One region of the Sporosarcina sp. FSL K6-1508 genome, then DNA from elsewhere that is predicted to be linked to it. Evidence: riboswitches for the same ligand, from Rfam matches in the RefSeq annotation. Region 1 holds a riboswitch; each other region holds the start of a gene.
The links. A riboswitch is a leader RNA that binds a small molecule or an ion and turns the genes downstream of it on or off. The one in region 1 is predicted to bind preQ1.
Positions count from the first base shown of each region.

Region 1 (10,260 bases):
TGATTTAAAAATACCTTGCACCGAAACATATTTCACTTGTTTCGATGCCAGGTATTTTTTATTTATAAAATTAAACCCCGCGTTTATTGCCCCATACAAGTGTATGCAGCTGTGGCAATACTTTGACGTCATTCATTATCGGCGAGCAGATCGCTTGCTCGATGAGCCACTCGTATCGTTTCAACAATGTTGAAATAAGAAGGGCATCATCAGTTGTCGTCGAATCATCATTTCCTACTTGTAGAAAGAAAGGAAACGCCGGATAACGGAGATGAACTACTGCGGCAAACTCGAAATCCTTCTCGTCGAAAATGACGACTTTTAGGCTAGTGTTCGAATCAATCAGTTTCTCCATAAATGAATCTAGTTTACTGAAGTCAGTTATCATCCCTGAACTCGGTGGTTTTGGGGAAAGCGTGATATCATCGATTTTTATTAACCAGTCCTGCCATAAAGATGCTTGTGTTTCGACCGCAACTTTCCAACCTTGTTCATGACATAAATCGACAAGTTCTCCGATACCTTTATGAAGGGCGGGGTTCCCACCTGAAATTGTGACATGTGAAAATGATTGCCCCCCAATTTCCTTAAGTTCCTCTATAATCTCTATCGGTTGTTTTGACGTACTCTTTCCTGAGCCATCCCACGTAAAACTGGAATCGCACCAAGAGCAGGAATAATCACATCCAGCTGTTCGGACAAACATCGTTTTCAGTCCCATAACCATTCCTTCACCCTGAATAGTCGGACCGAATACTTCCATCACAGGGATCTTCATACGTTTACCTCCCGTTCCGGACGGTAAATAACGTAACTTGTCGGCGTTTCCCGAACAATAACTTGAAGGCACACAGGTTTATTGCTTGTCGTCTGGAGAACTTCTTGAATCGAATTGCTGATCTGTTCCGCTAGCAGCTCAGTTGTTGGAAAACTGTTCTTAAATTCAGGATGATCATTCAGTACAGAATGATCGTATTTATCATGAATGAGGTTTTTGAGTTCTTTGAAATCAATCAGAAACCCGATTGAATTCAACTCATTGCCTCCAATTGTTATATTTAAGAAATACGTGTGCCCATGCATCACTTGGCATTTACCAGCATCTTCGCTTGGAATGAAATGTGCTGCAGAAAAATGCATATCCTTGTTCAGTTCAAAACGATAAGAATGTTGAACTTGTGGATAAAATTGCTGCATCATTCAAAGACACCTACAGACTTGTTGGATAAATAAACAGCTAGTCCATCATTCCGTAATACACAGGCAGGGCATTCCCCGCAGCCTGTGCTTGGAATTCCGTTGTAACAAGTAAGTGTCTTATTCTGAATAAACTCGAGCGCATTAAGTTCATCAGCCATAGCCCATACTTCGGACTTATCGAGCCACATCAATGGGGTATGGATGACAAATTGCCCATCCATCGCCAAATTGAGCGTCACATTCAATGCTTTTATAAAATTATCACGGCAATCTGGGTAACCACTGAAGTCCGTTTCACTTACACCTGTAATTAAGTGCCGAGCGCCAATTGCATTCGCATAAACTGCGGCGAATGAAAGGAACAGATGATTTCTACCTGGTACGAAAGTCGACGGCAATTCACCTTCCACTTCCTTTACCTCGATATCATCCCGCGTCAAGGCATTCGCAGACAGCTGGTTAATCAAATTCATATCTAGCACTTTGAAAGATACTCCGAGCTCGTCTGCAATTTCTCTAGCACACTCGATTTCCTTTACATGTCGCTGACCATAGTCGAAAGTGACCGTTGCAACTTCGCGGAAATTCTTCAATGCCCAAAATAGGCACGTCGTACTGTCCTGGCCGCCACTAAAGACGACAACCGCTTTTTCATTTTTCAAACTGAACATCTCCTTAGTTTTTTAGAGAGGGAGTTTTCGAACCTCTTTTTTTGAACAATGTTAATAATAGCATAGGTAGAGAATGTTTGGGCTGGGGATTGGGATTTACAAATGAATAATAAGGGGTGACAGTCACCTAGTCAAATTATAAACAATTCAGAAAATACAAAAAGGCCTAGAGAGTAAAGAAACACTCCCATATATGATCGATTTAGCGAAGTGCTGAACTCGATTCAAGGAGTGTTTTTATTTGTCTAATTTTTTTGTTTTTTTGTGCAAAAATACTAACTCATTTCCATTGAACAGTCTCAATGAACTGCCGCAATAATACCTTCCTTGTCATCTAAAAGTAGTTTTATACCCGCAGCGAAAGGGTCTCTATTCAAAAATTCCTTGAGCCATAAACGCAGAGCTGCAATTATATCGTAAGTAATGAGAATTTGCTGTTGCCCATTTACAAAAGCCTCCGCAGAAAATCCATCATTATCGTCATACATTAGTTCCACTTGAACATCTTCAGGAGTCACATACTTTTTGCGCGAATGATAAACGCAGATTGCATTAATAATATCCTGCTCCGAAATAGTTAACTCCTCCATTGATTTATCTCTTCTTTTTTCTTTTTCTCTTTTAACATGACGAAAATTTTACGAATAATAACTACTAAAAAGATGATCGCAATAGCGTTGATTGCGAAGCCAAGAAGAGATCCTAAAATACCCATGTTCGCAAATAAACTACCAAATAGTAATCCAGCAAGACCACCGATAAATAGCCCTTTCATAAGACCACCTGACGTGAATCCGCCTTTTTTCTTTGCAGTTGTTGTGGATTTTTTTGTGTTAGAAACATCTTTTTTCTTTTGGATAGTTGAATTGTTAAACTTACTATCATTATTTGTGTTAAAACTTTTCTTTCCTGACTTGTAAGGTTTCGCCTCAGCTGTCGTATGGTCGTTGAAAACATAGTTTCCAATAGGTGAAAGTAAAAGCGTAATCACCAGTAAAGCTACAAATAATTTTTTCATTTTATGCCCTCCATTAATTTGGTATGAGATTTTTATGAGTAAGTAAGTACATACCACCTTAAATAGTTTAAACTATTTAAGAAAAAAAACAAAGAAAGTTTAACTTTTATATCCTCAGTGTTGTGTTCAAATTACTTAGTAGCTATCTCACATATTACCAATAAATAAGAAATTACTGATCTAAAATCAATCGTTAGTAGTCAAGGTACTAATGGTCCACAAGTTAATCTTACATGACTCTAAAACATTTCCCTCATTGGCGTAATCCTGGTCTTTCTTTATGCTGAGTGTTCATCTGTAATGATTATGATAAAATGAATATACTTTGATTTGAAGGGAAGCGTTATTAGTGAAATCACCATTTACGTTTATACATACAGCACCAGAAGCGACGGCTGGCAAGCAACCGGCTATTTTTTTATTACATGGAATGGGGAGTAATGAGGAAGATTTGCCGCAGCTTGTCAGAGAATTTAAAGACAGCCATCATATTTTCAGTTTGCGGGGTCCTATTGTATTTGATCCAGGCTACGCTTTTTTTACAATTGAAGAGGAAGGTAAGCCAATTCGTGTTGTATTTGATGAAGTGCTCACGTATATTCAAGCATTTATTCACGAAGCGATTGCGGAATTTGAGCTTGATGAAGAACGAATTTATGTGCTTGGTTTTAGTCAGGGGGCAGTGCTTGCTCAGTCTTTAGCATTAACGATGGGCAGCGTAATACGTGGCGTTGTGGCGTTAAGTGGCTATATACCAGACTTTGTAAAAACGGATTATAGGAAACAGTCCGTTGATCACTTGAACATCTTTATTTCGCATGGGGAGTATGATTATATTATTCCCCCTCAATGGGGTGTGGAAAGTAAGGGGTATCTCGAATCTTTAGGTGTGAATGTTACCTTTAAGACATACAATGACGGCCATGGCGTCACGCCAGAGAATCATCAGAATCTTGTAGAATTTTTACGTCAGAGTTAGTAAGTGGCTGACATGATTTCAATTTTATAAAGTAAAACACAAAAACCAGCCATTTAAATGACTGGTTTTTGTGTTGTCAGCACTTACACGGATTGTCTATGAATGCATAGTCTATATAGATCAGAATTTAAATTATGAAGGAGATAAAAGGATGATTAACTTTCAATTTTTTAATGGTATTGTAACCATGATTAGTGATTTTCCGGTTGGGCAAAATAGTGAAGATACTGGTTGTTACAAACTAATCTCTGTGGATAATGGCAATGGCAATGGCAATGGCAATGTAGTGAATTTTGTAGTGTCACCTACTACTTATTTTGTAGATCATGTCATGGTTAAAGTTGGTGATCAGATAACTGGTTTTTATGATGCAAACGCACCTGTGCCTTTCATCTATCCTCCTCAATATCGAGCCATCGTAATGGCAAAAGATAATCCCTATCAAAATGTAAAAACAGCCCATTTTAACAGCCAACTTGTCAGTAGTGATGGTATGTTAAAATTAAATATTCCCCCAAATACGCAAATTTTCTTGGAGAATGGGCAATCATTTACTGGAAATCTTGCAAACCGAAATCTGATTGTTATCTACGGCGCTACCACTAGAAGTATTCCAGCCCAAACGACACCTTATAAAATTATTGTTGTGTGTTAACGGTTTAAAATACGAATCAACTGAGTCAATTTTATGATAGAACAATAAGGCTTAAAATCCGAGCGAGGTCGATTTCCGTGGGATTGGCCATATTTCTACGTTTTTTTGCAGAAATTAAGGCGGGTGCGAAATAACTGTGGATGTTAACCTTTCAAAAATGTTTTTCACATTGGCTCCAATCTTCAAGTCTGCACATCTAGTAAACTTAGGGAGTTTCAAACAGAAAAACTCGAAGCCACGACTGATAATGACTAAATACACGAAATCCTCATGAGTGAACCGCCCCCCAAAATTGTTAGACACTATCTAACAATTTGGGGGCTTTTATTTCTAAAAAATATGAAAGGTAGTCGATTCACATGTCAATTAATCTTAAATACATGCCCGCCGTTCATAACCGAAAACGTAACAGCAAAAGGGCTTTGTAAGGAAATTATTCAGCTCAGCAATTAAAGTACATGGTCAATAAAACTCTAGAGCTCCTTACGCGTACGCCTGTGCGTATAAACTGTGGAATATATTTTGTTCCAGATTCGATTTTGGAAGAATTGGGAAAGCTAATTAAATTCACATCATCCATCGAAAACAGTGAAGGTTTTAAAATCCCAGTCGACAATCGAAATGTGGTTAAAGCCGAACTCAGTGATTGTAAAACAAGTGGGAATCTTAGGATAGGAGAGGTCAAAGTAATCATTGTATATGCTAATGCGGTCATTCTTAATTATAAAAAATTACAGATGAAGGGATGGATTATTTATGACGAACAATTTTTCGATACTAGAGGAAATTAAAAATGCGCTGAATGACAAGTTCTTTGAACGCGAAAACGTGGTGGAAGCAATCTTGATAGCGATATTATCACGTCAACACATGCTTATGATTGGACCGGCTGGTACTGCAAAATCCGCATTATCAGTAGAAATCTCAAAGATTGTACAAGGCACAAAATACTTTCAATGGCTGCTGACAAGGTTCAGTACACCTGAAGAGGTATTCGGTCCATTATCGCTGAAAGACCTAGAACAAGGTGTGTACAAGCGGAATACGGCAACAAAAATGCCAGAGGCAAATTTGGTATTTCTTGATGAAATCTTTAAAGCGAATAGCGCGATTTTAAACAGTTTACTCACTCTAATTAATGAAAGGCTGTTCTATAATGACGGGTCGCCAGTTCAAGTTCCCTTAATGTCTGTAATTGGTGCCTCAAATGAATATCCCGAGGAAGGAGAAGGGCTTGAAGCCTTATTCGATCGTTTTCTTTTACGATTTGAAATTGACTATATTGCAGATGAAACGAATTTTGCTTCAATGATGAAAGGTGCTGGACAACATCAGAAAATGCCATCCATAACAATGGAAGAATTGGTGGAACTTCAGTTTTTAACGGACATGGTAGCCATTCCTGATGAAGTATACGAGACCCTATCGAAGATTCGTACAGAGTTGCGGGATGAAGGAGTCCGCCCATCAGATAGACGGTTCAAGCAGTGTTTAAGTGTCCTACAAGCGAAAGCGTTGATTAACCAAAGGCAAGTCGTGAACGTAGATGATATTGTTATCCTTGAAAATGTCCTATGGGATACGTTAGACCAAAAGGAGGCGGTGTCATTCATTGTTCGTAGCCACGCACAAGATGTTGTAACTCGGGCCCTCGATTCCATACAAAATGAAGCAAATGAAGTGTTCTATTACATACAACAGGATAATTCGACAGATGCCGGAATGGAAGCAACTCAAAAAATGAAAGACTTAGTGGCTGAAATGAATAAGCTTAAAAAACACAATCAAAGTCGAGAGGCTGAAATCGACGCTTTACTTTATAAAGTGAATTCAATGCATCAAGAAATCCTCGACAGTGTTTTAGAACCTATGGATTTTGATAATCAAAGTGAAAATAAGACAATCGATAGTGAGTCCAGTGGCATCTTTTTTAAAATGTGAAAGGGAGTGTTCTTCGTGATAAGAACTAGAAGTCACAATGATAATCGTTCAGTAATGAATACGGACGCATTCGATAAAAGACGTTTCCAAGAAATTTTTGAGATGTCACGAGGACTTCAGAAGATAGCAGGTGAAGCGGCGTTGCCAACATTCGAACCATTACTGGCTGATATTTGGGCTTCCTTATATAAGATGAAACCGGAAATTAAGTCAGTGGACGTAGAAAGCGTTCTTGAGGTTAATAAATCACTGATGGAAAGAATCATGGCGGATGAATACTTTGAAATCTATCGGAGCTACACCCGATTGGATGATTTGTCTTCAGCCATCTGCACAGTGAAATTCGGAGAGAAGATTAATCAATGGCTGCTTGACCAAAAAGTGCAAGATGAAGACCTTCAACAACAGATGCGGGAAATCCATACAATGCAAAGACAACTTCAAAAGCAGGAAAGACAAGAATGGGGTGGAGATGGCAATCAGAAGTTAGATGATGAATTTATACAAGCGATGGCTAAATTGAATAAGAAATTGCAACAGAATCTTCTATACAACAGCCATAGCTTTTCACAAGCAATGGCTCGAGCCATGCAAGAAACAAAACAGGTGAAAGTTGGTCTGAAATCGTTACTTGGTGGCTCAATTGCTGGGAGTGGTGATGCAGATTTGAAAAAAATTCCTTTAAGCGACCAACTATCTTTAGCTGAGAAAATTGCTTCTGATAAAAAGATGAAAGAAATAGCAGATTGGGCGGGTCGGTTCAAACAGATCGCGCGTAAAAAGCAGAAATCCAAACATAGCGAATCCATGGAAAGAAGAGGAGTTACGTTAGGTAACGATATTGAGAGGTTGCTTCCGATGGAATTTGGCTTATACACGCATTCAATAACGAAGAACGATTTCCTTCGTCGGTTTGTGGAAGGCCAGACCATGCAATATGAGCAGAAAGGGCGTGAAGTATTGGAGAGGGGTCCAATCGTATTTTGTCTAGACCAGTCAGGTAGTATGAACAAACTTGATACCCAATCCAAAGGTTTTATATTAGCCCTTATGTCCATCGCAAGAAAGCAGCGAAGGGATTTTTGCTTAGTATTATTCTCTACACGTACACAAATCTATAAATATGAAAAAGGGAAAATTAAAGGTTCTGATATGGTTAGTTTGGCTCGCACCTTTTTAGGTGGAGGAACGAACTTTGCACTTCCACTTGACGAAGCAATGAACATAATAAACGAAAGTCGTTTTAAACAAGCAGATCTAGTTTTTGTTACAGATGGAGAAGACCAAGTAAGGGACTCATTTCTAGAAGCATTCAATATAAAGAAACAAGAGAAAGACTTCAATGTGCTTTCCCTCGTAATAGGTTGCAACACAAATTTTGTTGCACAGTTTTCCGATAAAGTGGTCCAAGTTAAAGATTTTAATGACGAGGGAAGCTTTACCGCATTTGAAATTTAATTTTGGGTGCATATACATGACATTAATTGGATAATGCATGCCAATTATATGCGAATGAAATAGGTATTGAAGAAGTGTATGTTTATCTAATCCATATTGGTTTTTTATAGAATTGGATGAATTGGTGGTTGTTTTTCCTTGGATAGAAATGCACACAAAAAACGAAATCCAAGATAAAAGTTACCATAAAATGGACGCTAATTGCTACCACCCTCTATCCTCATAGTAACAAATCCGAGCAGTGGCTATGATATAATAAATGTGTAAAAATGCATCAGTATGGTACCAATTGGGCCGTGTATTGAGGGGGGGAAAGTAGAATGATTTATGCGGAAGGAATTATATCTTTTTTGTCAAAAGACATAGTGCCTACATCAAATACTTATATGAAGAATGACCTTGTACATATGGAGATTATTGAAATAACTGAGCGGTATTCAACTACTAACAGAACAAAATCTTTAGAGATTACTTGTCGTTATACAGCTTCTCTAAATGAAAATTATGAGTGTAAATCACTTGAGGATTATAATGGAAAAGTGAAGCCTTTTCTGCAAAAACAGATAGATCATTTGATTTACAGAGTCGAGGTTCATTACTTGAACTATATGTGAAATTAAGTTTAGGACAATTAATTGTGAAGTGAATTTTAGTCGCTATGAATACGATAGTTAGGGTGACATATTCTAAATTCCAGAACCACCTCAGACTGCAAATTCGATAGACTGAGGTGTTTTTGAATCTCTGTAAAATCACCTCTTCATTAAAGAGTGGGGAACTGAATTGGACTCCTTCTATTATATATGGTGAGATGAAGAATTCCATTGAACCGCTGCGGTGCTAGGGTAGCCTCCCGCCATATGCCAGGCAGCTTCACCGCCAGTCTTATGGCGAGAGGCTACCCCTGTTAATGCGCCTTCGCTCGATTTCTACACGGGATTCAATACTTCAACTTATAGTGGGCAATGTAAAGGATAATTGAGGAATTATATCTGAAAATAAGCGTAATGGAAACCTGAATACCAATGCAGTGCGAAGACTTAGACAACTTTTGTGACCAAATGTAATGTGAAGTGAAAGCGTTTTCGTTTATAGTTTTTGTAAGGGGGAGCTAGCTATGTTGGAGAGCAGAAGCTTGAATACATATTACCAATTAATGAAATTGCAGCCAGTGCAACTATCCTGGTTTATTGACATGCTGAACTTATCCGGACGTCAGTTTCAATATGATGTAGAAAAAATTAATAGCTTCTTAAGTGACGAGGGGGTGTCACCCATCCGGATTTCAACAGACCGCATTCTGATACCCACTGAGGTCATTAATTTTTGGAGAGAAAACAGCACAGACTTTGTGGCGAATCAATTTTCTTTTGATCAGGAAGAACGTGTGATTATTTTCTTGTTATACACCTTTATCAGACGCGAACCTCTCTCCAATTTTCACTTCCAAAATACTTTTGGAATTAGTAAAAACACTGTCAGTGCAGATGTAAAACGGGTCAATCGCTTTTGTGTCGATTTCCGAGTTGAGATTCGTTATACACGTGAGCAAGGATATCATTTAAAAGGGTCAGAAGAAGATAAGCGGAATTTGATGCTCAAGGCGATTTCGGTGTTGAAGGTTAAGCCACATGCACATGAGAAATTCACTTTTATATTTCAAGAGCAACAGTTCGAGAATCAATATAATCTTTATCAACAAATTTTGAAGGATTTTGAACGGCAATATTCATTCACATTTATTGAAGAAAGATTGGATGAATTTATTTACTTACTTCAAATGGTCCATATTCGTCAACAGCAACAAAAATGGGTGCTGATATATCCGGATACGGTGAGTTTTTTAGAAAAGAAAAAAGCCTTCAAAGTATCGAGATTGATTCAGCAACGTTTAGGGTACACGACCCACTCTGAAGAAGTTTCCTTTCTAACGATCCAACTACTCGGTATATGTCAAGGAGAAGTCAGCCCTACTAGGACTGATATGCTACTTGAGATCACGGAACAAATTGTTGTTAGTTTTGAACGTTTTGCGTGTATCCAGTTGCTAGATAGAAACAAAGCAATTGAAACGTTATATTTGCATTTTAAACCGGCTTATTACCGAATGCTCTTTAAAATACCTATTACAAATGCATTGCTTGCTGATATTAAGGAAGAGCATCATGATTTGTTTACAGTTGTAAAGGAAGTACTAAAACCTATTGAAGAAATGCTGAATATTAAAATACCTGAAGATGAGATTGGTTTCCTTACCCTTCATTTTGGTGGGTTACTTAAGCTGGATAGTGAGAGTCAAAGCAAAGTATTCAGGGCTTTAATTGTTTGTCCAAATGGG
Region 1 covers NZ_JBBOXF010000001.1:3,059,827-3,070,086, forward strand. The annotation lists gene queE (7-carboxy-7-deazaguanine synthase QueE) at 71-778, opposite strand; gene queD (6-carboxytetrahydropterin synthase QueD) at 775-1,200, opposite strand; gene queC (7-cyano-7-deazaguanine synthase QueC) at 1,197-1,862, opposite strand; PreQ1 riboswitch class I at 1,870-1,913, opposite strand; gene MKZ11_RS15405 (YxcD family protein) at 2,171-2,461, opposite strand; gene MKZ11_RS15410 (hypothetical protein) at 2,449-2,889, opposite strand; gene MKZ11_RS15415 (alpha/beta hydrolase) at 3,239-3,868, shown strand; gene MKZ11_RS15420 (hypothetical protein) at 4,020-4,523, shown strand; partial or broken gene MKZ11_RS15425 (DUF6744 family protein) at 4,967-5,314, shown strand; gene MKZ11_RS15430 (AAA family ATPase) at 5,280-6,464, shown strand; gene MKZ11_RS15435 (vWA domain-containing protein) at 6,480-7,922, shown strand; gene MKZ11_RS15440 (hypothetical protein) at 8,243-8,536, shown strand; gene MKZ11_RS15445 (BglG family transcription antiterminator) at 9,040-10,260, shown strand, end outside.

Region 2 (10,260 bases), 530 kb from region 1:
TCCGTATATCGTTGTTGAAAATGGGGATTACTTGCGAAATGGAGAATTATATTTAGTGCATAAGTATGAAGGCACGGAATTGGATTTGAAGTATTTGGAAAGTGTGCTTCCTTATATTTATCAATTATGGGGACGGATTGTGCATATAGAAACGAATGTTGAGAATTTACAAGTTGTCTATTCGTATGATCGAAACAAGGTATATCGACGGTATGTATAGGTGAGGGTTGATTGTGAAAATAGTGTTGCCCCACGACTGGATTTTCGGTCTTGGGGTATTTTTATGTTTAAACTATAGACGCTTGCTGGATAGAGGGGGTAGATATTGATCGGTCTCGGAGCATTTATGGACGGTAAACGAGGAGATATGATTGGTCATGCGATGTTAGACAGGGAGATTTGATCGGTCATACGGTATTTATGGTCGGTAGACAAGGGAATGTGATCAGTCGCAGGACGCTTTTATACGAGACGAACTATTTTTACCATATTTAATGAAATAAAAAACTTCACTGATCTTGCTAGGGGATGTCCCTGCTCAGTAAATATAGGTATTCAATTGTTCAATATATATAGTTAAGGTTGACCGAAGTATTGAAAAGACGGATGATTGTAGAAATTGATTGATAAATTTAAAAACGAGAGAGGGGATTGACGATGATCCGTTATCCTGACCCACTAAAAAATGGACAAACTATTGGTGTTACTGCAACATCATCGGGCGTTGAGAGTGAATTGCATCATCTGTTAAGAGAATCTGCACATCAATTTGAAAAGAGAGGTTACGCTGTAAATTTTGGTGAAACGGTATGGACGAATGAAAAGCTTACATCGACGCCGAAAGATATGCGCTTGGCAGAGTTTAGGGAGATGATGGCGGATGAAGAAGTTTGTGCGATAATTCCTCCATGGGGTGGTCATTTTCTATTGGAATTACTGCCGCTCATTGATTTTAAAGAATTGAAACCTAAGTGGATTATGGGCTACTCAGATACAAGTACGTTGCTATTACCAATTACGCTACTAACTGGTATCGCGACAGTCCATGGAACGAATTTCGTCGATTTGCGAAGTGATGCATGGGATTCTGTTACCTCTAAATTTATTGAACTGCTAACTGCTTCCGCAGGTGACACAATTGTCCAGCATTCATCTGAAAAATACCAGTCCGAATGGCAACATGACGCACCCGCGGATCCGTACGTCTTTAAACTGGATACGGAGACGGAGTGGAAGACAATCGGCAATCAACCGGTCCAGTTTAAAGGCCGTCTCTTGTCCGGCTGTATCGATACAATCCGCCATTTGGTCGGAACTCCTTTTGGTGATGTGAAGAAGTTTCAAGAAAAGTTCATTGCGGGTGAAAAAGTCGTCTGGGCACTGGAAAATAGTGAAATGGATGCGCCGGATTTCTACCGTTCCATTCTTCAATTGCATAATGCAGGATGGTTTGACGATGCAGCTGGAATCATATTCGGCAGAACGGCCGCAGGATTGGCAAAAGGTGGTTTCAGTGATGTAGATGCAATGGAAAGGCTTGCGGAACTGACTGGAATTCCAGTAGTTTACAATGCGGATATTGGGCATGTGCCTCCCCAAATGACGTTCGTTAATGGAGCAATTGCAGAAATCGAAGTGGCAGGAGGAAAAGCCTCAGTCACGACGAGATTTATATAGCAAGGAAAAATATTTTTTCTTTTGGATTTTATTTGTGAATTGTCGAAAAACTTGTTGCTGATTATTATCTTTTCTCTTATAGTTAATAAAACATATTGTTTTACTATGATTTGAAAGGGTGACTAAAATGTCAACAAGCCAGTTAATAACAGTCGAAACAAGTGGCGTTTGGATTAGTGGAGTAAAAACCGAGATTTCGGTCCGGGAGTTTGAACCATTCATCATCGACGAACCAAAGAGTCTTGGCGGCAACGATGAAGGGCCGAATCCGGTTGAATATGTGCTTGCTGGATTATCCGGCTGTACGTCAGTTATGATTTCAATCATTGCCAAAGAATTAAATTTTTCTTATGAAGCAGTTGAATTTAAGAATGCTGGTGCACTTGATGTACAGGGATTGATGGGCGTGGATGGCGTATCGCCTCATTTTCAATCTGTAGATTTTGATATTGTTATCAAAACAAACGAAACGGATGCGCGCCTTCAACACTTAAAAGAGTCTGTTGAAAAAAGATGTCCTGTGATGAATTTACTTGTCGATGCGGGTGTTCCTGTAACGTCAAATTGGATAAAGGGTTAATATAACTTCACCAATTTACTAGCGCACACAGCCAAACGAATTGGTATTATACATGTAGTTCCTCTGCGATCGCAATCGCAGCAGGGACTTTTTAGTTTGCCGAGAAACGAACGGTCTTTCATTCCAATATACTGCTTAATCTGGTATTCTTAAAGAAATGCTCGTGACGAAAGGATGATTGAAATGGCTGGACCGGCACTTAAACAACTTCATTCCCACCGTGCAATTCATGAAGGCGGGCTTTCTGGAGCAGTTGGTAAGACGGACGGTATGATGGACTTCTTAAAGCAGGGTGATCTTGAATTAGCGAACCAGGCAGCGGATGATCTGATTGAATACTGGAAGACGCGTGTTATCAGTCATGCGGATGCAGAAGAGCAAGGATTTTATGACGAAGTCGCGGAACTGAAGCCAGAATTGAAAGAAGCGGTCGTTCAATTGACTAGGGATCACGATTTATTGCGAATTATTGTAAGAGACATTGAGCAATTGCGCGAAGAGGAGAACTTGAGCCCGGGCGTTCTTCACCGATTTCATGCTTTACTTGTCGTCAATGAAATACATAGCCGTGATGAAGAACGTATGCTTTTTGAAAAATAAACCAACAACAAGCACCATAATCCGGTGCTTTTTTCTTCGTCTAAGCTCTACTACTTAGGAGCTCGGATCATAAAGAGTCTGGAAAGTTCATCGTACTGTCGTCAGTCCAGCATGCGATAAAGCATACCGCGTCGCGGGCCTGATATAAGGCTACCTTTCATCTAAGGTGCTTTCGCTTTTGAAATTGATTACTAGTAAGGAGATGGTCCAAATCGAAAAAGCCTTATCAATATTGACAACGTATTTTGGGTATCCTTCTTTCAGAACAGGGCAAGAAAAAGTAATTCGCGGTGTTATGCAAAATAAGGATACGCTTTGTGTTATGCCGACCGGAGGCGGAAAATCCGTTTGTTATCAGGTTCCTGCACTTGTGATGGAAGGGACTGTTCTTGTTATTTCACCGCTTATTTCTTTGATGAAAGACCAGGTCGATGCGCTTCATCAAGTAGGGATTCCCGCTGCATACATCAACAGTTCACTGTCTTCAGAGGAATACTTTGAGACGATGGAGAGAGCCGTTCTAGGCGAATTCCAGCTTCTATACGTGGCACCGGAACGTCTTGACTCACCGTCTTTCAAAAATCAGTTGCGGAGGATGACAATTCCAATGGTCGCCATCGACGAGGCACATTGTATTTCGCAATGGGGTCACGATTTCCGTCCAAGTTACCGAAATATCAGCAGCATTGTTTCTTTATTTGATGAAAAACCGGTTATTCTTGCGCTTACGGCTACGGCTACACCTGCTGTTCGGGAAGATATTTGCAAACAGTTAGGAATCAGTGAAGAGAATACGGTAATGACTGGTTTTGAAAGGGCAAATCTTACTTTTTCCGTCGTTAAAGGTCAGGATCGCGAGAAATTCGTGAAAGAGTATGTGCGAAAAAATGAAGGAGAAGCAGGAATCATTTATGCAGCTACACGGAAAGCTGTCGATTCTGTCCATGACATCCTTCAAAAAAGTGGGGTAAAAGTTGCGAAATATCATGCGGGACTGGGGGATATTGAACGCCAGTCTGGACAAGACCGCTTTTTAAATGACGAAGCTGCTGTCATGGTTGCGACGAATGCATTTGGCATGGGCATCGACAAATCCAACATCCGTTACGTCATCCATTACCAGATGCCGAAAAACATGGAAAGTTATTATCAGGAGGCAGGACGTGCAGGCCGTGACGGGCTGGATAGTGCTTGTACAGTGCTGTTTTCATCACAAGATGTTCAGACACAACGTTTCTTAATTGATCAATCGCAAGACCAAAGTAGAATTCCAGCAGAGCTTGAAAAATTGCAGTCAATGATTGATTATTGTCATACAGAGACATGCCTTCAGAAGTTCATTATTATGTATTTTGGAGAGACGAATGTTGTGGACTGCGGCCGCTGTGCCAATTGTACCGACACACGGGAAAGTGTGGACGTCACTGAAGACGTTCAAAAAGTATTATCCTGTGTGATACGAATGGGCCAACGATTTGGCAAGGCGATGATTGCACAAGTATTAACAGGTTCCCGGAACAAGAAAGTGATTGAATTCGGTTTCGATAAATTAACGACATATGGTTTGATGAAAGGGCGCAGCGCAAAAGATATTTCCGACTTCATTGAGTTCATCATCTCGGAAAGTTATTTGGGGGTAGAAAATGGTCAATTTCCAACCATTTACGTCAGTGAACAGGGGAAAGATGTGCTAACTGGCAAAGTGACCGTCAACCGAAAAGTATCGGTTATTACAGTGCAAGTTGCGAACGATGATCCATTATTCGACCAGCTTCGTACACTTCGTATGAAATTGGCTCAAGAAGCGGGTGTACCGCCATTTGTCGTATTCTCAGATAAAACATTGCGAGATATGGCGGCAAGGATGCCAATCACGAATGATGAGTTCCTCGAAGTCAATGGTGTAGGGCTTGCAAAGTTGGAGAGATATGGAGAAGCTTTCATGGAAGAAATCAAAAATTTCCAGATGCAAAACGTTTAATGATCGTGAATAAAGGAGGTAGACTACATTTCCAATCGGGATGCAGTCTGCCTCTTTTTTAGTTCGGATACACAACTGATCCATCTTTACGTAATTCAGGTTGCGCTCCCCATTGACCAGGTTTATGTTCAACGATTTCAGTTACCCCTTTAGAACCATCAAGGATATGAAGAACAGACCATCCGTTCAACGAAAGCCGATTGCTGATCAATAAACGATGACAGCGTGCCGGATGGCGCTCTGAACAACAATATGCCACTCTGTCTTTTGAGGCTAACTCCTTCAATTGTGTAAGCCCTTTTAGAAATTCGCATTCAAGGGAATAGTCTGCATAGTTATGGAAGGATTGATTATTCCACCCATCATTTATTTCATCGTCCACTGTCTTGGATTTATTTCTTCTGCCGCCAAGTTCTTTATTATGTACATATGAGATACCAGAATGAGGCAACCAGATGCTCATTTCATCTTTATGGAAGTGTGGAAATTTTCGACTTCCGGGAAATGCGCGCACATCAACAAGGGTCTCTATTTTTGCGTCATTTAGCAGTTCCAAAAATTCTTCTTTTGTATGTGTAGAATGACCAACCGTAAAAATATCCATAAGAAAACCCCCTCCCTACTTATTTAATTCCACAAAGTAGGGAGGGGTAAACGTTCACTGTATTAAGCTCTGACATTTTCCATGTTGAGCTTTTCTTTTCTCTCTGTTCTTTTGCAGATTGCAACAAGTGCATAAACAATTGGTGTATCCAGAATGGCGACGATAAACTTGAAGATATATTGACTGAAGATCATTCCGATTAAAACACCTAGCGGCATTGTGCCATAAAAAGCAATCGATATAAAAATCGCCGTATCGACTAGCTGACTCACCATCGTGGATGCATTATTTCGGATCCATAATTTCTTTGTGCCATGTCGTTTTTTTAGTTTATCAAAAATTGCAACATCGAGGTTCTGGCTTATAAGGTAAGCAACCAAACTCGCGATTGTCACACGGAAGCCTGCACTGAAAATCGTTTCGAATGATTGTTGATGTTCGTAAAATGGTGCTGCAGGTAACTTAATTGCAATCCAGATGAAAAGGATTGCGAAAAGCTGTGCAATAAACCCGGTTAGGACGGTTCTTCTAGCGGCTTCTTTTCCGTAGGCCTCTGTTATGACATCCAGGAGCGGATAGGTGCAAACATAAATAAGTGCAGCGGCCGGCAATACAATCCAGTCGCCGATACTGAATAATTTCACTGCCAATATATTGGACAAAATCAATAATCCGACGAAAAGCCCATTCAAATAATAAAGCATAGTTGCTACACCTCTTCTTATCGGTTATCAATTTTTTCCGGATACATATCGTGATTCATCATACGGTGTTCTGCCATTTCTTCATATTTCGTTCCCGGTTTGCCGTAGTTGCAGTAAGGGTCAATTGACAACCCACCACGTGGAGTGAATTTCCCCCACACTTCGATATAGCGCGGTTCAATCAGGTTAATTAAATCATTCATAATAATATTGACGCAGTCTTCATGGAAATCACCATGATTGCGGAAACTAAACAAATACAATTTAAGTGCTTTACTTTCCACTAGTTTTTTATCCGGCACGAAACTGATATACATCGTAGCAAAATCGGGTTGGCCCGTCATCGGACAAAGTGATGTAAACTCCGGACAGTTGAATTTGACGAAGTAATCGCGTTCCACATGCATATTGTCGACAGCCTCTAAAATGTCGGGATTGTACTCGAACAAGTATTTCGTGTTTTGATTGCCGAGCAAAGTTAAGTCGGTCAATGTTGATTCATCTCTTCCAGCCAATTAAAAAAACCTCCCGTATAATTTGTCAGGGAGGTCCATAGGCGCCGAAAAAAAGAGCCATGTCGAATGGACATGGCGTAGATTCCGTCATCCATAGTTTTTTATAGAGGGTCGCTATGAACCTCTCCCGAACAGGGTTATTCGTTTCGTCTCTGACATTAAACGACTGAAGATGATTTGTCAATAGACCCTTTTTTCTTCAATCCGATCAGAGTATATAGTGCGACTGCCAGCAAGATGAACCCTGTCAACATGAAAGCCCCTTGGAAGTCCAGATTCAGAAGACCAATCACACCTGATCCTGCAACCACACCAATCGAGAAGAACGCGTAAAAGTACCCATATGCTTTCCCGCGGAATTCAGCCGAAGATGAATCGATCAGCAGTGAATTGATGGATGGAAACAGGAAAGCGAATCCTGCACCATAAATAGCCATTGCTAGATACAAGTTAGTCAATTCCTCGATTTGGCTCAGGAACAACATACTCACTCCCATAAGTGATATACCGAATGCTAGTGTCACAACTGGCCGAACCCGGTCAAATATCCGATTGATCGGCAATAAAAAGATCAGAATTGCGACTACACCGAATGTGCTCAGCAAAATACCGGTTGTTTTTGTATCAAATCCAAGCGACTCAACTTTTAAAGGCAGGACAAGGGCAAGTACACCCTGTGAAAACATTAAAAAGAACGCTCCTGCAAATGCTCTGACCATTCCAGGATGGCGGAATAGGTGGATGACCCGAAAATTTTCCGCTTTTTGTGAAGATTGTTTTCGCACATATGTAAACGAACGAAGAACGAAGAATGCAAGTATTGCCAGTAACATCATGATGCCGCCGTTGACCGTCATAATGAAAGGCGTGCTTGTTTTAGCAGCAACAATTCCGCCATACGCCGGACCAACAATTGCAGCCATTCCGACAAATGCACCTGAAATTGCAACACTTTTACCACGTTTCGATTCTTCTGCACGGTTTGCCAGAAAAGTGAAAGCCGCAGGGACAATCAAGCCTTCCATGAAACCATGGACAAATCGGACACCAAGCAGTGACATCGGACCGGATACGACTGTATAAAAGAAGAGGGATAACGCTGATGCGAACAGACCCAATACGAGTATGAGGAACGGTCCTCTTTTGTCAGTCATGAAACCGGAAATGATATTCCCGATTGTATTTGAGAATGAATACATACCGACCACAAGTCCGACCAAAAATGGCGTTGCACCAAGTGATAATGCAAACGGGCTCATCACGGGCAGTTGCGAAAATAAATCAAAAAACGAGAAAAATACAATAAGATAAACAAAACCGCGCATATTAAAGCCTCTTTTCAAATGATAGATACCCTAGTATACTTTAGCATTTTTTAGACCTAAGGGGAAAAGGACAGATTGTGAACAATACATATTCTTTGGCAATTAATGAAGGATAACGATAAGATTAATGAAATATATGAATGGATAAAGGGGGAAACGGTGAGTGGGCTTTCTTAAAAACTTATTTAAAAAGCAAGACGATACTGAAATTGTCAATGAAATCGAAAAGCAATATATTTTCGTTCAGCTTGACTTGGAGCATTATTACGAACCGTTTTATGCAAGGGATTTGTTAAATAAGCCAGCGGTAGATTTGAAGCGACCTGAATATATGGGTGTTCACAATTCATTCGCCGCAGGAGCGTCACTAATCCCGCATATCAAAGCAGATACTTCCCTTGAATTGTTCATTCAAACCGATCATTTCGATTTGGAGAAAGTCATCAAAGCGGGTATTACGGTGAAACATGCGCAATCATCCGTTGATAGGATAGTGATGGAAGCAATTATTTGGAAGAGTGACGGTCGGGTGGATACGATTCCATTTATGCTGAATATCCGTATTGATGACGAGAAATCGAGATTGGCTGCTGCATTAATCAGTGTTCAAAAAGAGATTCCATTCTATTTTGGACGAGTTATGAATGAAGTGTTCACAATCGAAAAGCAATTGCTTGTAAACATGCCGGAAGCGGTCCAAGAAGATCTGCAAATCACTTTCGCAGAACTGTATAGTGACGAACCCAGAAAATCCGGACCATTCATCGAGCTGGAAAGCCTAACAGAACGTGAAATGACGACCACCGGATGGGTCATGCATTTTGATAATGGGAAGTTGGGGACAGAGCTAGATTTATCTTTGATGAAAATAAAAATTCTGCGTACAGCTTTTGATAAGATTAACCGTCTAGGTGTCAAAGGCAAGTTTACTGGATGGATTGCAGAAAATGTAGCGGATCCAAGCGGAACGGGTTTATACGGTGAGACGACGACGTTTATCTTTAGATCATCAGAATCGATGTATGGCAATGAAAAAGTGCATAGTGAAATTTTGCAATATATGAACTCGTTAAAAGGATTTATTCGTGAGGACAGCGGCTATCCGCTCCAGTACGAAGGCCTTCCTGTGCTGAGACAAACTGGCGGTAGCTATGGGTTCGTTGCGATTGATGAAGATTTTCTTGTGAAAGCAGACGAGTTATATAGAAAAATGACCAATAAAGAGATAAACTTATACCATAAATTGCTGAAACTGAATGCAAGAGATTGAAAGGGGAAATATAACGATGACGATCAGAGTTGGAATTGCAGGTTACGGAAATTTGGGACGTGGTGTTGAATCCGCAATTGGTCAAAATAAAGATATGGAACTGGTCGGCGTGTTTACAAGAAGAAATCCGGAAGACGTGAAATTGCTGAATGGCAATATACCCGTTCATATGATGGATGACATTCAAAAATATACTGATGCAATTGATGTACTCATCCTTTGCGGCGGATCGAAAAATGATCTACCTGAGCAGGGCCCGGCACTATCAACTTTATTCAACACGGTGGACAGCTTTGATACACATGCCAAAATTCCAGGTTATTTTGAAGCGGTCGATGCATCTGCAAAACCGAATGGTAAGACTGCAATCATTTCTGTCGGCTGGGATCCGGGTTTATTCTCCATCAACCGTTTATACGGCGAGGCCGTTTTATCGGAAGGCGCGACATACACATTTTGGGGCAAAGGATTGAGCCAAGGACATTCCGATGCGCTCAGAAGAATTGAGGGGGTTAAAGGTGCCGTCCAGTATACGATTCCTGTTCCGGACGCAGTTGACCGAGTACGCGGTGGCTCGTTGCCTGAATTGACGACGCGTGAGAAGCATACCCGCGAATGTTACGTAGTTTTAGAGGATGGCGTTGACGCAGAAAACGTGAGAAATACGATCGTGACGATGCCCGACTACTTCACTGACTATGACACGACAGTAACATTCATTACGGCGGAGGAATTAAAAAGGGAACACTCAGCGATGCCACATGGCGGTTTCGTAATTCGCAGCGGCAAGACAGGTGAAGGCAACGCACAAGTGATGGAGTACTCATTGAAACTAGATAGCAATCCCGAATTTACGTCAAGCGTACTTGTTGCATATGCACGTGCAGCTTACAGGTTAAATCAAAACGGTGAAACGGGTGCAAAAACAGTATTTGATATCGCTCCTGGTTTGCTATCGCCGAAAAGCGCTGCAGATTTGCGGAAAGAATTGCTATAAAACGACT
Region 2 covers NZ_JBBOXF010000001.1:2,534,483-2,544,742, forward strand. The annotation lists gene MKZ11_RS12635 (SpoVR family protein) at 1-220, shown strand, start outside; gene MKZ11_RS12640 (S66 family peptidase) at 658-1,677, shown strand; gene MKZ11_RS12645 (OsmC family protein) at 1,805-2,257, shown strand; gene MKZ11_RS12650 (hemerythrin domain-containing protein) at 2,432-2,857, shown strand; gene recQ (DNA helicase RecQ) at 3,060-4,838, shown strand; gene MKZ11_RS12660 (DUF488 domain-containing protein) at 4,897-5,442, opposite strand; gene MKZ11_RS12665 (queuosine precursor transporter) at 5,505-6,146, opposite strand; gene queF (preQ(1) synthase) at 6,164-6,661, opposite strand; PreQ1 riboswitch class I at 6,749-6,792, opposite strand; gene MKZ11_RS12675 (MFS transporter) at 6,820-7,986, opposite strand; gene MKZ11_RS12680 (hypothetical protein) at 8,150-9,256, shown strand; gene MKZ11_RS12685 (diaminopimelate dehydrogenase) at 9,273-10,253, shown strand.
Region 2: linked by a shared signal. The riboswitch ahead of queF (preQ(1) synthase) and the one ahead of queC (7-cyano-7-deazaguanine synthase QueC) in region 1 are both predicted to bind preQ1.

Region 3 (10,260 bases), 2.5 Mb from region 1:
CACTCTGCTACAAAATGGATTGGTGGACACGGTACAACGATTGGTGGAGTAGCTGTTGATGCGGGTACATTCGATTGGACACAAGGAAGGTTCCCGGGCTTCACTGAGCCGGATGCGTCATACCATGGTCTTCGTTACGGAATTGATACAGCAGGCGCGGCCTTTGCCACTAAACTGCGCGTTCAACTATTGCGTGACTTTGGGCCTTGCTTAGACCCGGACAGTGCATTCAACTTCCTTCAAGGACTTGAGACACTGCATCTGCGTGTGACGAGACATAATGAAAATGCCATCAAAGTAGCAGAGTTTCTGAAACAACACCCGTCTGTTGAATGGGTAACATACACTGGCAATGAAGATCATCCATCTTATGACCTTGCGAAAAAGTACTTGAAAAACGGCTTCGGTTCCATTATTGTATTTGGTATAAAAGGTGGACGTGAAGCTGGTCGAAACGTAATAGATAACGTCAAAATATGGTCGCATGTTGCGAACGTCGGAGATGCAAAATCACTGATTATACATCCTGCTTCAACGACGCATCAGCAGCTTGGACCAGAGGACTTGGAAAAGTCAGGCGTGACTGAAGAATTAATCAGGCTATCGGTTGGTCTTGAATCAGTGGAAGATATCATTGCAGACCTTGCACAAGCGATTGAACTAGCGGTACCAGTAACAGTGTGATTTTTTGGCGACAAGAAAGGGCGTGACAATCGTGGAGACGGGAATAGTGGAAATCGGGCATCTGGTATTGGAATCTGGCATCATCTTGGTAAATGTACAGCTTGCTTATGAAAGAACGGGTAGGCTAGATGCACCCCATGTACTTGTTTGTCATGCCTTGACAGGAAGTCACGCGACAGTTGGAACGGATGAATGCCCGGGCTGGTGGAGTGGTCTTGTCGGCCAAGGAAAAAGTATCGATACAAATGAATTTTCTGTCATCTCTTTTAATGCTCTTGGCGGAAGCGACGGATCGACAGGACCTTTGTCAGTTAATCCGACTACAGGAGAACTGTATAGAAACTTGTTTCCCGAAGTGACAATCCGTGATATGGTGCATGCCGAACGGAAAGCGTTGACGGTACTGGGCGTCAACCGATTGCGGGCGATCATTGGCGGTTCGCTCGGTGGAATGCGTGTACTTGAATGGGGAATTTTATATCCGGAAGATATGGATATTCTTTTTCCGATGGCAACGACACCGCAATCGACTAACATTGGCAGCATGCTATATCCGTTTGAAAATGGCAGAAGCGACATGGAGAGTTTTTATCCTTTAATTCGAGCCATGAATACACATGATATTGGTCGTGGACGGGGAGGCATTGAAATAGCTTCCCGCCGTATAAGCGCAAAAATGGTGGCATTTGCGTTTACAGACGACCCCATATATCCGACGGGAGAGATTCGGACATTTGTCCATCTAATTCCCAACTCAATTTATTGTTTGGTCAATACAAAAAATGGTTATGAAAGTTTCTTAGTGGAATTTGAAAAATGGGGACTCGTCATCAAACAGTCTATGGAGGTGGCGGTATGCCGTCAATCAAAGTCGCTCTACTTGGCTTCGGCACTGTAGGTGAAGGGATTTACAGGATTTTAAATGAAAGAAAAGAAGAGATTAAGCGGGAAACAGGATGTGTTATCGAAATCGTCTCCATTCTGGTTCGCGATAAAGCAAAGAAACGTCTGGCAACACCTGGAACGAAAATAACGGATGACATCCAGGAAATACTGTCAAACCAGGAAATCGATTTTGTTTTTGAGGCGATTGTTGGAGAAGAGCCCGCTTATACCTATCTTTCTGACGCAATCGAAAAAGGGTTTCATATTGTAACAGCAAATAAGACGATGTTCGCAAAACATGGTCCGGCACTACTGAAACATGCAGAGTTCAGGGGAGTTCAACTCGGATATGAAGCAACAACGGCGGGCGGCGTACCGATTATCCGAACGGTGGCAAGCTTGTTACCGGTAGATCGTGTGCGACGAATAAGAGGGGTTTTAAATGGAACCTCCAATTTCATCTTGACGAAGATGCGGGAAGAGGGAATACCGTTTAAAGCTGCGCTTCATAAAGCACAGATGCTCGGTTATGCAGAAGCGGATCCGACGGACGATATAAGCGGCAAAGATGCATTCCGGAAGCTGATGATTTTAAGTGCGCTTGCATTCGGCAGTCAGCCGAATTGGCAAGATGTTCCGGTCGGAGGAATCGATAGGGTCACTATTGAAGATGTAGCAGATGCCTCAAAAAGCAAACTTCGTTACCGGCACGTCGCTGACATTTCAGTTGATGAAAAGGGTGCAGTGCACGGAAGTGTTGGACCGGTACTTATTGGTATCGATCATCCGTTGTATGGCATCGATGGCGTGAACAATGCAATCATTGTCGAGACCGATTATCTCGGTGCACTCACACTTGCCGGTCCTGGAGCAGGTATGTACCCGACGGCAAGTGCAATGGTCGGGGATTTCCTCCAGATGATTAGGAAAAGTGAAAAGGTTCTTGTTACTATATAATTTGAAGTATTTAATCCGATGTATAAACCGAGCGAAGGCATCCCCTAGCGCCGCAGCGGATTCAATGGAGTTCTTTATTTCAACATATATAGTTAGAAAAAAGCGATTCCATCTATGGAATCGCTTTTTCAAGTTATTATTTTAATTTCATCAGCTTTAATTCAGCTTTCAACGCTTTGATTAATGCGACAACCATGAGCAGCATGACGAAGGAAAACGGCAAGGCTGCAATGATAATCGTATTTTGCAAGGCGGTGAGGCCGTTGACAGACAGCAAAATTAGAGCAATCGTAGACTGAATGACGCCCCAAATGAGTTTGACATTATTCGGTGGAGTCAACGAACCGTTCGTTGACTGCATGCCAAGAACAAATGTCGCTGAATCAGCTGAGGTAACGAAAAACGATACGATCAATAAAATCGCGAAAATTGATATGATGAACGACATGGGCATTACATCAAACATTTCAAAGATTGTCAGTTCTGTACTCGGTATTGTTAAATCGACCAGTCCTTTTTTCTGGATATCAATCGCAGTTGTGCCGAATGCTGAGAACCAGAATGTGACAAGGAGTGTAGGTGCCGCAAGTACGCCAATCATGAACTCCCTAATAGTCCGGCCTTTTGAAACACGAGCAATGAACATACTGACGAACGGTGCCCATGAAATCCACCATGCCCAGTAAAAAATCGTCCAGTTATCAAGCCATTTCCGATCGGTAGAGTCTAATGGTGCCGTACCAAAACTCATTTGGACGAGATGGGAAAAGTAACCACCGAACGAATCAGTAAACATATTGAAAATTAGCAATGTTGGACCGAGAATGACGATGAATCCAAGCAGTGCGAGAGCAAGGACTAAATTTGTATTCGACAAATATTTGATTCCCTTACTTAACCCCGACCATGCAGATGCAACAAACAGGATCGTAACGACGCCGATAATTATAAATTGCGAAGTGATATTGATTTCAATACCAAATAAGTAATTGAGGCCTGCATTAATTTGAACAGCACCGAAGCCGAGTGATGTAGCGACGCCGAACGCTGTTGCGAAAACGGCAAGTACATCGACGAGAGTACCCCAAGGGCCAACCATTTTTTTACCGAATATCGGCTTCAATGTTGCTGAAATTAATCCCGGTTCCCCTTTACGGAACTGGAAGAAGGCTAGAGATAATGCAATGACCCCGTACATGGCCCATATATGGATCCCCCAGTGGAAGAAAGACTGACGTAATGATTCTTTGAACGCCGCATCCGTATTTGGATCTTCCGAAGCAGGACTGATCGCGAAGTGCGATAACGGTTCAGCAGCCCCATAAAAGACGAGCCCGATACCCATTCCGGCAGAAAACAGCATAGCAATCCATGTAACTGTCGAAAACTGTGGCCGGTCCGTATCTTTTCCAAGTCGGATTTTGCCAAACGGACTAACAATGAAAAAGAAACTGAGTGCTAACATAAATGACATGAGTAGCATATAATACCAGCCGAAAGACGATGCAACAAAGTTTTTGGCGTTTGTTGTGACCGCTTCAAAACTTTCAGGTGCTAACGCGCCATACCCGACGGTCAAAATAATCAGACCGATTGTGATATAAAAGACATTTGATATTTTCTTCATGAATCCCCCTCGTGGAGCAGTTAATTTCGAAACAGCTTCTAACTATACTAGTAAAGTAAAATGAAAGCAACCAATCAGTGAATAAAGTATTCCCCTTTATAGTATTTTCCATTCATATCGCTGTGTCGCGTATAGTTATTAGCATAGAGCTTTTATTGATTATGGATTGATGTAAAACAGTTAGATGATTTTTTTGAGAAAATGGTGGAGTTCTTTCTATATTAAATAGGGAATGGACAGAACTTTACTGCAACCCAATCTAAGAGTTATCGCAAAACAGCTGAAGACATTTGTGTCTTCAGCTGTTTTTCAATCTTCATCTTTAATATCGCGATCGGGCGGAATCGGCTCGTTACGCCATTCGTCGATTTGGTGTTTCAATAGTTCAAGCTGTTCCAAATAGAGTCCGAACTGATCTTTATTAATAAGGAATTGCTTGCCGTCATGAACGGAGCGGATGCGGCCTTCCCTCACATACTTTTGGACTTGTTCGATGGGCATGCCAAGGTGTTCAGCAGCTTCTTGAATTGTGATATACATCGATACATCTCCCTGAAAAATCCCCTCTATTTCAATTATGAGCAGTGAAATGGAGAGGATGATTATGTTAAATAAGTTTTTCGAAGTTCAGACGTTTATTCAGAGCGTGAATGATAGGAATTCCGATAGCCATAACGACAAATTCTCCAATTGCAAGTGTTAGGTAGATGATAAGAAACGGAAGTCCATTAAATTCTGGGATGTCTGCAAAAAAGCTAAGTTGAAATGCGATGATTACCATTGTGAGCGTAAAGACGATAGTGTTAAAAAGCATTCGTTTGAAGATGCCTTTAATGAACTTTGCAGAAAAGATCGTTATTGAGAGGGCGATTACTGAATGCAGTACTCCGAAAATAATATCAACCGCTACTGGTGAAAATAGCAAGTTAGCACTAAATACACCGACTACAATACCAAAAATATACTTTTTATTGAAAACGACGAGATGGTTAAATATCTCTGAAATACGGAATTGAATAAGGGTAAATCCGAATGGTGCGATTAAAAAGGTGACGGCGACATATAAAGCCGCAATAATTCCGTTTGTTGTTAATGTTTTTACTTTCATTATTCATTTCCTCCTAGTTTTTTTGCGTGGGATGGTTACGAACCACGTGTTAAAAAGCCTGCATAACAGAATAGCATACACCCACCGTTTTGTATATGTGATAAATTATTCTAGATATTTTGAAACGCCTAAAGTATTCTGCTATCAATTTATTTGTAAGATATTGAGGAAAAATGTCGGAAAATAGAATGTTTTTTAAAGTATTGGAATATTCATTAATCGGTAGTATAATAACTTCTAAGGTGAATTGTGAACTTTCAGTTTACCGAAAACAAAAAAGAATAAGGGGGAACTTCATTTATGAGTATGAAAAGGTGGCCTTTACTTCTAGTTTTGGTTTTTGCTATGAGTTTGTTTCTAGCTGCTTGCAGCGGAGACGAAGAAGGGGATGGCAAAGAGAAAGAAGATGCTAGTAAAACAGAAGAGACGGATGCTGGAAAGTCTGATGCGACAGAGGAAGCTAAACCAGCACCAGAACAGAAGCTAAGTGTAAATATTAAGTCAGAACCGCCTTCTTTACATCCAGGCTTAGCGACTGACACTACTTCAGGTGCAGTGCTGAACCAAACATTTGAAGGTTTAATGCGTGTCAACCAAGAAGGAGAAGTAGAAGAAGCGATGGCGGAAAGCGCCGAAATGTCTGAAGACGGCTTGACGTATACATTCAAAATTCGCCAAGATGCAAAATGGTCAAATGGTGATCCTGTAACCGCACAGGACTTTGAGTATGCATGGAAATGGGTACTAGATCCTGCCAATGCCGAGACAGATTATGCATACCAATTATATATGATCAAAGGCGCAGAAGCTGCCAAAGAAAAGGGTGGTTCTCTGGACGATGTAGCTATCACGGCAGAGGATGATCATACATTGGTCGTCGAATTAGAACAACCGACAGCTTATTTCCTTGAACTAACTGCGTTTTATACGTACTTCCCTGTTAACCAGAAGGTAGCGGAAAGCAACGCTGGTTGGGCTCAGGATCAATCCGACAACTATGTAACAAATGGTCCTTTCCTAATGGAATCTTGGAAGCATAAGGATATCATTGTGCTTAAGAAAAACCCTGATTATTGGGATGCGGACACAGTTAAACTGGAAACGATTAATATGCTTATGATTGATGATGAGAATACTGCAAAACAAATGTATGACCAAGGTGAATTGGATTGGTTGGGTTCACCGACAGATTCTATTCCGTTGGCAGCTATTCCAGATTATAAGCAAAAGGGACTACTGAATATTTCTCCACTCGCCGGCGTTTATTACTACGCATTTAACGTAGAGGAAGCACCGTTTACAAATGTAAATATTCGTAAAGCATTTGCAATGGCAATCAATCGTGAAGGTATTGTAACGAATATCACGCAGGCGGAGCAACAGCCCGCGATGGCATTGGTGCCACCTTCTATCTTTGAAGAGAATGCAACCGGTTACTTTAATGATAATGATGCAGAAGAAGCGAAGAAGTACTTGGCTAAGGGCTTGGAAGAATTGGGTCTGACTGAATTGCCTACGATCAAGCTTTCTTACAACACGAGTGAAGCACATGGTTCCATTGCACAAGCAGTACAAGATATGTGGAAAGAGAACCTAGGCGTTAACGTTGAGCTTAACAATGAAGAATGGGCTGTATATCTTGACTCCATGGGTTCAGGCAACTTCCAGGTTGGCCGTATGGGTTGGATTGCCGATTTTAACGATGCAATCAACTTCTTGGAAATCTTCGAAACAGTTGGAGGAAACAACTATACAAATTGGGAGAATGCCGATTACCAGGCATTACTGAAAGAATCTAGAGTAGAAACAGACGTTGCTGCCCGTGAGGAGATGTTGCGTAAAGCAGAAGGCATCTTCATGGAAGAGTTGCCATTAGCTCCAGTCTACTTCTATACAAACGTGTGGACAAATAAAGAGTATGTCAAAAACGTTGAAGTATCACCACTGGGTCTAGTTCAGTACAAGTGGGGCTATATTGACGCTGAATAAATAGGAATATGTTTTTTTGAGTTGAAAATCTAATGATATTCATAAGATTCATAGGGGTGATTTATTTTCACCCCTATTTTTAGTTTAGAAAAGAAATAGACTTGCCATTACTAGAAACTGATTCCTTTGATTGAAGTTTCACTTTATCCAAAGGGTTATGGAGGTGTTATCACTTGGCTAGATACTTGATTAAACGAATTGCCTATATTTTTCTTTCACTATTTTTTATCGTAACAATCACATTTGCATTAATGCAATTAGCGCCGGGAGGGCCATTTACATCAGAAAGGAAAACATCTCCTGCGATTGAAGCGCAAATGAAGGAAGCGTATGGACTGAACGATCCCATGCACGAACAATATTTTAAGTATCTAATTAATGCTGCCAAATTAGACTTTGGACCTTCCTTTAAATATGAGGGTCAGGAAGTTACTGATATTATAAAACGAAGTTTCCCCTATTCTCTCATTTTGGGACTGGAGGCAATTTTCATTGCATTGGCTTTAGGTGTGTTATTTGGTGTGATAGCTGCCATAAGACATAATAAAATGGGTGATTACACAGTCATGGTTATAGCGATATTGGGAATATCAGTACCCAGCTTTATCATGGCGACTGTCCTGCAATATATATTTTCGATTCAATTGGAAGCGTTACCAATTGCTAGATTTGAGTCGTTTGCGCATACGATATTACCGGCGATTGCCTTGGCGACAACACCACTGGCTTTTATTGCTCGGTTAATGCGTTCCAGTATGCTGGAAGTTTTGAATGCGGATTATATTAAAACCGCAAAATCAAAAGGCTTATCAGAGCGCGTTGTTATTTATAGACACGCACTGCGAAATGCTATATTGCCGGTTGTCTCGTACTTAGGACCGCTAGTTGCTGGAATATTAACAGGAAGTTTTATCATTGAAAAAATATTCGCCATTCCTGGTTTAGGCAATGAGTTCGTGGTCAGCATTACAAATCGGGATTACACCGTCATCATGGGAACTACTGTGTTTTTTAGTGCCCTTTTACTTGTTTCGATTCTGATTGTCGACCTTGTTTACGGGTTGATTGATCCGCGGATAAAAGTAACGGGAAAGGGGGCTAATTTCCAATGACACGCGTACAACTAGAGGATACTGATTTTGAAGCATTGATAGTAGATCATGCGGAATCTGAAAAAATTGTGGGGGATAGTACATCTTACTGGAAGGATGCTTGGCGTCGTTTCAGAAAAAACAAACTGGCCCTATTTGGGATAGTCGTTATTATATTACTGGCAGTTATGGCCTTTATCGGCGAACCGATTTCAGGTCAAACCTACGATAAAACCGATTTAATGAATGCGAATAAAGCACCATCAGCTGACCACTGGTTTGGTACAGATAACCTAGGCAGAGATGTGTTCGCAAGAACTTGGTATGGTGCGAAAATTTCGTTATTTATTGGTTTGATGGCATCTCTAATTGACTTGGTAATCGGGGTTGTTTGGGGTGCAGTGGCCGGCTTTTTCGGTGGAAAAGTAGATGAATACCTTATGCGGATTGCCGATATTTTGTATGGTGTACCGTATTTGTTGGTCGTTATATTATTAATGGTCATTATGCCAAAAGGGCTGTGGACCATGATCATTGCGATGACCATAACTGGCTGGATTAGTATGGCAAGAATTGTACGTGGACAGGTTATGCAATTGAAGTCCGAGGAATATATATTGGCGTCCAGTTCTCTTGGTGCAAGTAATTCCAGGTTGTTATTTCGGCATTTGATACCTAATACACTTGGCCCAATACTCGTGACATTAACATTAACTATACCAACCGCAATATTTACTGAATCATTTTTAAGTTATCTTGGTTTGGGTGTACCTGCACCCCGTGCTAGTTGGGGGACGATGTCATCAGATGCTTTATCTTCGTTCCAGTACTATCCGTACCAACTCTTTTTCCCGGCATTTTTCATTTGTTTGACGATACTTGCTTTTAATGTCATTGGAGATGGATTAAGAGATGCCTTGGATCCCAAAGAGCGCAAATAAAGGGGGTTACCGCAATGAAAAAAATATTGGAGATAAAAGATCTTGCTGTATCATTTGAAACGTACGGAAAAGATGTACAAGCCGTGCGCGGGGTTTCATTTGAATTGAACGAAAAGGAGACTTTGGCCATTGTTGGAGAGTCGGGATCAGGAAAAAGTGTTACTGCCTATTCAATTATGGGCTTAATTCCCACGCCACCCGGTAAGTATGTTAGTGGCTCAATTCTCTTCAATGGAGAAGATTTAATACAGAAATCAGAAAAACAAATGCAGAACGTTCGCGGGAAAGAAATAAGTATGATTTTTCAAGACCCGATGACCTCAATCAACCCGACGATGATTGTAGGAAAGCAGATTGCTGAAGGGCTTATCAAACACCAAAAGATGACCAAAAAAGATGCGAATCTACGGAGTCTTGAACTGCTGAAACTTGTAGGTATTCCGAACCCTGAAAAACGGATAAATCAATATCCTCATCAATATTCGGGTGGCATGCGACAACGGGCGATGATAGCAATCGCTTTAGCTTGCAATCCCAAAATACTGATTGCTGATGAACCAACAACTGCACTTGACGTAACGATTCAGGCTCAGATTCTAGAGTTAATGCGTGATTTACAGCAAAAAATAGGTACAGCAATCATCCTCATTACCCATGACTTGGGTGTTGTAGCCAATACAGCAAGCCGAGTTGCTGTCATGTATGGCGGAAAGATTGTTGAGACAGGAACTGTCGATGAAATATTTTATAATCCAAAACACCCTTATACGTGGGGGTTGTTGGGTTCGATGCCAAAGCTGGATAGCAGGAAAGAAGAACTGCAAGTCATTCCTGGTTCCCCGCCAGATTTGGCTGATCCGCCCAAAGGCTGTCCTTTTGTTACAAGGTGCCCATATGCAATGAAGGTATGTAAAAATCACATGCCAGAGTATACGAAACTATCAGAAACACAAAAAACAGCATGTTGGTTATTGGATG
Region 3 covers NZ_JBBOXF010000001.1:556,347-566,606, reverse strand. The annotation lists gene MKZ11_RS02460 (O-acetylhomoserine aminocarboxypropyltransferase/cysteine synthase family protein) at 1-684, shown strand, start outside; gene MKZ11_RS02455 (alpha/beta fold hydrolase) at 689-1,582, shown strand; gene MKZ11_RS02450 (homoserine dehydrogenase) at 1,540-2,526, shown strand; gene MKZ11_RS02445 (BCCT family transporter) at 2,663-4,153, opposite strand; gene MKZ11_RS02440 (excisionase family DNA-binding protein) at 4,463-4,693, opposite strand; gene MKZ11_RS02435 (QueT transporter family protein) at 4,761-5,261, opposite strand; PreQ1 riboswitch class I at 5,269-5,313, opposite strand; gene MKZ11_RS02430 (peptide ABC transporter substrate-binding protein) at 5,562-7,250, shown strand; gene MKZ11_RS02425 (ABC transporter permease) at 7,424-8,362, shown strand; gene MKZ11_RS02420 (ABC transporter permease) at 8,359-9,282, shown strand; gene MKZ11_RS02415 (ABC transporter ATP-binding protein) at 9,297-10,260, shown strand, end outside.
Region 3: linked by a shared signal. The riboswitch ahead of MKZ11_RS02435 (QueT transporter family protein) and the one ahead of queC (7-cyano-7-deazaguanine synthase QueC) in region 1 are both predicted to bind preQ1.